One region of the Photobacterium sp. GB-36 genome, then DNA from elsewhere that is predicted to be linked to it. Evidence: predicted binding sites of a transcription regulator. Region 1 holds the regulator's gene; each other region holds the start of a gene.
The links. The regulator PurR, encoded in region 1, represses purine synthesis genes. The targets are predictions, from matches to a motif close to TNANGNAAACGTTTNCNTNA.
Positions count from the first base shown of each region.

Region 1 (2,216 bases):
AATAGATACCTTATATGGTTGGCCTGTCAGTGTTCATACTCATCCAAGTGGTGATTTTCCTTATCTTTTATCAGCCAATCATTCTGTTTTTTAACGTTTTATCTATTAATGACTAGATATACACAATAAATTGAAGCTATTAGCATGACAAACATCGAGTTTTTACGGTTAATGATCAATTAATTCAATCAAGTTGAATAGAAAGATTGCACAACGCAAAACACACAGTAAAATGTGATCGCAAGCGATTACATGTGTAATTAGTGTAAAAATAGTTTCTATCTTCTAATGCCGCATTTTACTGCGGCTTTAGTTGTTTATGATCCATGATAATTGCAACACCCTATAATTCGGTATCAAATTGAATAATTAAGTAGCTAATAACTAAAGGATCTTCATCTCTGCGAGTGAACTCGTAAGCCATAGACTACGTAATTAATCAATTTGGTATCAAAAACCTTTGTCAGATCCTAATCTGACCATGATAAGAAGAATAAATATGGCAACCATTAAAGACGTTGCACGTATGGCAGGTGTATCAACTACTACAGTGTCGCACGTGATTAATAAAACACGCTTTGTTGCAGAAGCAACGCAACAAAAAGTTTTGGCTGCAGTAGATGAACTTAACTACGCCCCAAGTGCAGTAGCGCGAAGCTTAAAATGTAATACAACACGTACTATCGGCATGTTAGTCACTAAATCGACTAACCCATTTTTTGCCGAAGTTGTGCATGGTGTTGAAGAATATTGTTATGGTGCAGGCTACACACTGATCTTATGTAACACCGAAGGTAACTTAGAAAAACAACGTGATTACTTACGTATGCTTTCTGAAAAGCGTGTTGATGGCCTATTGGTTATGTGCAGCGATCTGGATCAAATGCTGCTCGATTTACTTGAGCGTAAAAATGATCTTCCTATGGTTATCATGGACTGGGGCCCAGAAAGCCCACATACTGATAATATTCTAGATAACGCTGAAAACGGCGGTTATATTGCGACTAAGCACCTTATTGAAAATGGTCATAAGAAAATTGGCTGTTTATCTGGGCAAGTTGATAAGTCTACTTGTCAAGAGCGCCTAAAGGGCTTCCGTAAAGCGATGAAAGAAGCAGATCTCACTGTTAATGCTAATTGGCTACTTGACGGTGACTTTGAGTGTGAGTCAGCCGTTGAAGCTGCTCATAAGTTTATCGCAATGGAAGATCGCCCTACTGCTATCTTCTGCTTTAACGACATTATGGCCATGGCTCTGATCAGTACCTTTGAACAGGCAGGTCTGCGTGTTCCTGATGATATCTCAATCATTGGCTACGATAACATTGACCTTGCGCCCTACTTTGCGCCACCGCTAACAACTATCCACCAGCCTAAACGTCGTTTAGGTAAAAAGGCCATCGAAATCTTGCTAGAGCGTGTGAAAGACAAGAATCATGAGCGTCAAACCTTTGAAATGACGCCTAAACTTGTTGAGAGAAAATCGGTTAAAGATCTCAACTAATAAAATTTATCTTTCTATGTTAAGGAAAAGCCGATAAGTTAACCTTGTTGGCTTTTTTTTTACTTATAAAAAACAATCATGAGTATTTATAATTATAAAGCTTATTAAAATAAGCTAAGAACAAATACCTGAACCAATATCACATTTTTGAGAGCTTAGATTTAATATTAAAAGTATTATTTAATATAACTTTATATAGTCACGAACTGGCAAATTAATTGAAAGATTAAGACGCAAAACCACCGGCCTAAAAATTATGTTAATAATTCAAGGTAGCGGGGTTACCGAAGGATTATTATTGAACCGACAATATTATGACACAAACTTAACAATATATTGACAGTATCAATGTGTAGATTAATTAATCTATTTCCTCGCTCTTAATGTTTAGGTGACACTCATATTTTTTCACCGAGTAGAAGCATGGATAAACCAATATTAAAAGATTCATTAAAATTATTTGACCATTTTGGTTCAATAAAATCACGGTCGATGTTTGGCGGTTTTGGCATTTTTTCTGGTGATACAATGTTTGCATTAGTTGTGAACGATAAACTTCACTTACGTGCAAATGCTGAAACTGAAAAGGAATTCAAACAAGCTGGCTTGGAACCCTATGTTTATAAAAAACGTGGCTTCCCTGTTGTAACCAAGCACTATGCAATACCCGACCAATGGTGGGATGAACCCACAAAGATTGTAGCTCAAGGTA
Region 1 covers NZ_PYNY01000011.1:67,459-69,674, reverse strand. Annotated here, with positions in the region: gene C9J46_RS11840 (heme ABC transporter ATP-binding protein) at 1-94, shown strand, start outside; gene purR (HTH-type transcriptional repressor PurR) at 500-1,504, shown strand; cyclic di-GMP riboswitch class I at 1,703-1,793, shown strand; gene C9J46_RS11830 (TfoX/Sxy family DNA transformation protein) at 1,928-2,216, shown strand, end outside.

Region 2 (2,216 bases), on a different contig from region 1:
GCTGTTAAGCCTGTTTTACCACCAGCAGCTGTACCTGCCGCAGATTCAATGTATACCGCAGCAGGAGAACCACCAACCAGGCCTGCAAAAATGCTACTAACAGAATCAGACGTTAATGCCTTACCACCATTGATAATATGACCACGTTGGTTAAGTAAATTCGCCTGTCCTGCTACTGCACGAATCGTACCTGTTGCATCAAAAATTGCCGTCATCACAAGTGCTAATACTGTAGGCAAAATAACTGGGTTTAGGGCACCCATAATGTCCATTGTACCTAATAAGGATTCGCCATCATGACCAAATGTCGGCATTGCAAAGAAGCCGTGGTACGTCACTTTCGGATCAAAGATAAGACCAATGATAGAAATGGCAATAATCACTAATAAAATGCCACCAGGAACACGGCGCTTTTCTAATCCTAAAATAGCCGCCAAGCCTAAAATAGACATGAAGACTGGAAACGCGGTGAAATCACCAAAAGCAACGGGTAAGCCTTCAGCTGGATTTTTGATCACTAGCCCAACGCCATTCGCTGCAATCAAAAGTAAAAATAATCCAATACCAATCCCAGTACCATGAGCAATACCATTGGGCATATTTTTCATGATCCAAGTACGCACACCCGTTACCGTTATTAATGTAAAGACAACCCCCATTAAGAATACGGCACCTAAGGCAACAGGCACACTCACGTCTTGCCCTAGTACTAAGCTAAATGCAGTAAATGCGGTAAGTGAAATAGCACAACCAATGGCCATCGGTAAACGCGCCCATAACCCCATAAGTAATGAACCAAATGCAGCCACTAAACAGGTTGCGATAAAAACCGCCCCTTGATTAAAACCCGCAGCACCCAACATGCTAGGCACCACAATCACGGAATACACCATGGCTAGAAATGTGGTTAAACCCGCAATTATTTCCTGTTTGACATTACTGCCGCGAGCTGTAATTTCAAAATAGCTATCTAGTTTACTCTTAGGTTCTAAATGAGAAGGGCGTTGATGTGTGCTATCAGCAGACATGGTAAATTCCTATTTGATCAAAAAAGCGATATTTTTCAGCAAATCTAATGTATTGCCAAATTAACGCAAACGTTTCCGTTTCTATTCAAAATAAAAGGCTGATGCTAGCACCAACCTTCATTCTATGACGACGTGATCATACCTATAAATAGCCTCAATTCGCTAGTGTTAAATCAATTTTCCAGTTGAAATACTCTGCATTTTATCTCCACTACCTAAATGGACTTATCATTTAGATAAAAACATAACCTCTAAAAATGTGATAAACACAACATAACATTCAACAATAAATAAAATAATAGAATATTTTTCTATTTTATCTTTAATTTACATTTAAATAGGAAATTTATTTCTTCGTTATCGAGCGTATATTTGCAGCGATTCAAATACCCATGAAGTTAAAGAGGATATTAAAAAAATAAAGCCTCCTCTCTTCGTTGTCGGTTTATTTTCCTCCGGTTGGAACATTAAGGTAGTAGTTATGAAAACCCATCTTTGGCCTGCATTTATTAACGTGATCAAACGTGATGTTGTTCCTGCTTTAGGCTGCACAGAGCCTGTGTCTGTGGCGCTTGCTGCTGCTATTGCGATGGAACAACTTCCACTTCATGAACGCAATATCACCCATATTGATGTGCGTGTTTCTCCTAATTTGATGAAAAATGGCATCGGCGTCATGGTACCCGGTACGGGAATGGCAGGTTTAGCTATTGCATCAGCTGTAGGTGCACTGGCTGGCAATAGCCAAGCGAAATTAGAAGTATTAAAGGACATTACGCCAGATAACGTTAAACAAGCTAAAGCATTATTAGATGCCAATAAAGTCACGGTTAACGTCGCTGATGTCACTAATATTCTTTATGCCAAGGTAAGTATTTATAACCAAGCTCATTGTGCGACAGTGACTATCGCAGATAGCCATACTCAAGTGATCAGTATTGAACTTGATGGTGTTACAGTTTTCGAAGCGTCACCTAACGAGCAAAAGGTCGTTGAAATATCGAACTCACCTTTTAGTGATGCTGGCGTTCAAGATATTTTTGATTTCGCGACCAATGCGCCTATTACTGATATTCAATTTATCGAACAAGCTTATGAGCTCAATAACGCATTATCTTGTGAAGGGCTAAAGGGCCAATATGGATTAGAAATTGGCGCGACATTTCAACGTAACATTGATCGCGGTTT
Region 2 covers NZ_PYNY01000038.1:3,062-5,277, forward strand. Annotated here, with positions in the region: gene C9J46_RS20055 (NCS2 family permease) at 1-1,028, opposite strand, end outside; gene C9J46_RS20060 (serine dehydratase subunit alpha family protein) at 1,510-2,216, shown strand, end outside.
Region 2: a site for PurR is predicted at 1,090-1,109, ahead of C9J46_RS20055 (NCS2 family permease). Genes of this name have one in related genera too.

Region 3 (2,216 bases), on a different contig from region 1:
TACCTTCTGGTACCAATTTGTCAGCCGCATTATCAGTTTGGAAATAACGGTCAGAAGAACCTTTTGACATTGCGCCTAGTGAACCCATGCCACGGTATGATTTGTATGAACGACCTTGGTATAGTTCAACTTCACCCGGTGCTTCTTCAGTACCAGCAAACATAGAACCTACCATTACACATGATGCACCAGCGGCAATCGCTTTACACATATCACCAGAGTAACGAATACCGCCATCAGCAATAACAGGAATACCGTATTGATCAGCAACAGATGCCGCTTCTGAAATTGCGGTAATTTGTGGAACACCAACACCTGTAACAATACGAGTTGTACAGATTGAACCAGGGCCGATACCAACTTTTACTGCACTCACACCTGCTTCAATAAGAGCACGCGCACCTTCAGCCGTAGCGACATTACCGCCAACAATTGGAAGATTAGGGAATGCCGCACGCGTTTCACGAATACGTTGTAGAACGCCTTCAGAGTGACCGTGTGAAGAATCGATAAGCAGTACGTCTACGCCAGCTTCAACCAAAGCAGCTACACGCTCTTCATTACCAGCACCAGCACCAACCGCAGCACCTACACGTAAGCGGCCGCGCTCGTCTTTACAAGCATTAGGTTTACGTTCTGCTTTTTGGAAGTCTTTTGCAGTAATCATGCCTTTAAGGCGGAATTCATCATCAACAAGTAACACCTTTTCAACACGGTGTTGTTGCATGATAGCTTCAACTTCTTCACGAGATGCGCCTTCTTTAGCCGATGCTAAATCTGCTTTAGATGTCATCACTTCTTCAACTGTCTTTGAAAGATCAGTAACAAATCGAACATCACGACCTGTAATAATACCAACTAACTCATTGCTATCTGTTACTACAGGGTAACCAGCAAAACCGTTCTGCTCTGTTAATCGCTTAACATCAGCAATCGTTGCGGTAGGTTTAACAGTCACAGGTTCAGAAACAACACCTGCTTCGAACTTTTTCACCATGCGAACTTGATCCGCCTGCTGTTCGATAGACATATTTTTGTGAATGAAACCGATACCACCTTCTTGAGCAAGACCGATAGCTAAGCGACCTTCAGTCACAGTATCCATTGACGCTGACACCATTGGGATATTAAGAGAAATATCTTTTGTCAGTTGAGTGCGCAGATCGGCAGTGTTAGGTAGAACGGTTGAATGGGCAGGAACCAGCAAAACATCATCGAAGGTTAAAGCTTCTTGTTTAATTCGTAACATTGCAATATCTCACACCGAATAGGGGTTTAAAGAAGGATAAAATATTGCGGTCGAATTATACGTATGAAGCAAACGTTTGGCTAGATTTTTTTTATTTTTTTTTCTTGACACATTTTAATTGATAAGTAATATATTTCGGTTAACTATCCGGTGATGCGGTCAAGGAAATACGGCCAAGATCTGTCCATTGATCTGCCTGTATACTTTATGTCTTATTCGGTTTTATTTTGACCGCCTGCCTACTACTTCATTCGATAGCAGGTACCATTCCTAGTGACCACTTTTTCCCCTCAAAGCCAAACGAATAGTCGTATTTACACGGTTTCTAGCTTAAATGCACAAGTACGTCTCGTACTTGAAAATGAAATGGGTGTAGTGTGGCTTATTGGTGAGTTATCTAATTTTTCGATGCCCGTTTCTGGTCATTGGTATTTCACCCTGAAAGATTCACGTGCCCAAGTTAAATGTGCCATGTTTAAAGGCAGTAATCGACATGTGACCTTTAAACCTGCCAATGGTAATCAAGTATTAGTTAAGGCGCGTTTGTCATTATATGAACCACGTGGTGATTATCAGCTGATCATTGAAAGTATGCAGCCAGAAGGCGATGGTCGCTTACAACAGCAATTTGAACAATTAAAAATGTCGTTAGCAGCGGAAGGTTTATTTGCGCAATCACTCAAAAAAACGCTGCCAGAACAACCTAAACGAGTAGGTATTATTACCTCAAAAACAGGCGCGGCTCTGCACGATATTTTACACGTTTTGCAACGTCGCGATCCGAGTTTACCCATTGTGATTTATCCAACCATGGTACAAGGCGAAGGCTCTGCAATTTCTATTGCACAAGCGATTGGTCGAGCCAATGCTAGGCAGGAATGTGATGTATTAATTGTCGGTCGAGGTGGCGGTTCACTGGAAGATCTTTGGGCATTTAATGAAGAAATTGTCGCGCGAACCATTGCCG
Region 3 covers NZ_PYNY01000003.1:309,882-312,097, forward strand. Annotated here, with positions in the region: gene guaB (IMP dehydrogenase) at 1-1,249, opposite strand, end outside; gene xseA (exodeoxyribonuclease VII large subunit) at 1,523-2,216, shown strand, end outside.
Region 3: a site for PurR is predicted at 1,314-1,333, ahead of guaB (IMP dehydrogenase). Genes of this name have one in related genera too.

Region 4 (2,216 bases), on a different contig from region 1:
CCTTGTAACTGAAGAAGTGGTAGAGCATGAAGAGCAAGCGAATGAAATGATCCGCAAAGGGGTACCTGAGCGGTTGGCCAAAAACATTTCACGCTTAACCAGTTTATATTCAGCCATGGATATAGCGCAAATTGCAAAAGAAATGGACGTTAACATATCGCATATTGCAAGAGTGTACTTTGTACTAGGAGCGCAACTATCACTTCATTGGTTCTTAAAGCAAATTCAAAACCAAGCTGTTGAGAATAATTGGCAAGCATTAGCAAGAGCTTCATTTCGTGAAGATCTAGATTGGCAACAAAGACAATTAACAACAGCGGTTATAATGACAAGTACTGCTAAGCCAGAAGAAAGTATATCACTATGGATGGAACAACATAAAAAAGCGGTTGATCGATGGGAGAGTGTACTGGCTGAATTTAAAGTCGGTAATGCGCATGAGTTTGCAAAGTTCTCTGTCGCTTTACGTGAATTAACCATTCTAAATCTCAACTCAAGGCCGATACAGTAGTCAGTGTACTTTATAGTCACCGCCTAATAAGATGGTATAAGCTACGGTGTAACATATATGGTGACAATGTAACTTTTTTACGATGTTATTATGTTACATTGTCACTATTTAAGTATTAACAATAAGGTTATAAAAATAATACGTTACTTTTTTCAGAGCTAAAAAGAAAACGATTGCTTTTATGTGTAATAATTTGTGAAACTACGAAACTATAACTTATTGTTAAACAAAGGTTTAATTTCTAAGTTACTGTTTTATTGACAATAATCAAAAAAATAACGATTGAAGTTAACAGAATAACTGTGAATAATACCATCCCGTTTATTCGGGACTTATTTTGGAGTTACAATGTTATACCGCATCGCACGTTCTGCTATTTTTCAGTTGGATGCTGAAAAAGCACACGACCTCGCTATTGAGAACTTTTCTCGCTTTACTGGCACTCCATTAGAACTTTTCTACCGACAAAATCTTCCTGCACGTCCTGTCGAAGTTATGGGGCTTACATTCAAAAACCCTGTTGGCTTAGCGGCTGGTCTTGATAAAAACGGCGAATGTATTGATGCATTTGGTGAAATGGGTTTCGGCTTTGTTGAAGTAGGGACCGTGACACCTCGTCCACAGCCTGGTAATGATAAACCTCGTCTTTTCCGTTTGATCCCAGCAGAAGGCATTATCAACCGTTTTGGTTTTAATAACCTTGGTGTTGATAATCTTGTTGAGAATGTAAAGAAAGCAAAATTTGACGGCATCATTGGTATTAATATCGGTAAAAATAAAGATACACCGATAGAAAAGGGTGTTGAAGATTACATTATTTGTATGGAAAAAGTTTATCAATATGCTGGTTATATTGCTGTAAATATTTCGTCACCGAATACACCGGGATTACGTAGCTTACAATATGGTGAAGCTTTAGATGATCTGCTTTCCCAGCTTAAAGCTAAACAAGCTGAATTAGCGAAACAACATGATAAGTATGTTCCTCTAGCACTTAAGATCGCTCCCGATCTTGATGATCATGAGATTCAACAGGTATGTGATTCTTTGATCCGTAATAATATAGATGGTGTGATTGGAACAAATACCACATTGGATCGCTCTTTGGTTCAAGGGATGGAACATTGTGATGAAGCGGGGGGCTTAAGCGGTCGTCCTTTGCAAAACAAGAGTACTGAAGTTATTCGAAAAATGTCAGAAGCATTAAATGGCGCAGTACCAATCATTGGTGTCGGTGGTATTGACTCTGCAATGGCTGCTCGCGAGAAGATGATGGTTGGTGCAAGCCTAGTACAGGTTTATTCTGGCTTTATTTATCATGGCCCACGTTTAGTTAAAGATATTGTAAACGGTCTTTAACTGTTGGCTATCGCTCTCGTACTGAAGTATTAAATTTAAATATCTTCTGACATACGAAAACCCAGCTTAGTGAATACTAGGCTGGGTTTTTAATTATGTACTTAGTCTATTTGTATCAAATATACATCTGATTTACTCGTGATAGAACCGCTATTTTCCCCTTTTATTTTATGAATACGCGAGTAGAATTAAGCTAAAATTTAAACATATGATCACAGATACAAAATAAATCACTGTCTTTCAGGAGTAAGAACGTGTTAAAGCCAGATAATTCATGGAAATGGTATTTTGACGCTGAAATGAATTCACTCATGCTTGAGTTGAATGACGATATGCTTTTCCGTGT
Region 4 covers NZ_PYNY01000007.1:114,194-116,409, forward strand. Annotated here, with positions in the region: gene C9J46_RS09005 (NAD-glutamate dehydrogenase) at 1-511, shown strand, start outside; gene pyrD (quinone-dependent dihydroorotate dehydrogenase) at 860-1,870, shown strand; gene C9J46_RS09015 (cell division protein ZapC) at 2,125-2,216, shown strand, end outside.
Region 4: a site for PurR is predicted at 673-692, ahead of pyrD (quinone-dependent dihydroorotate dehydrogenase). Genes of this name have one in related genera too.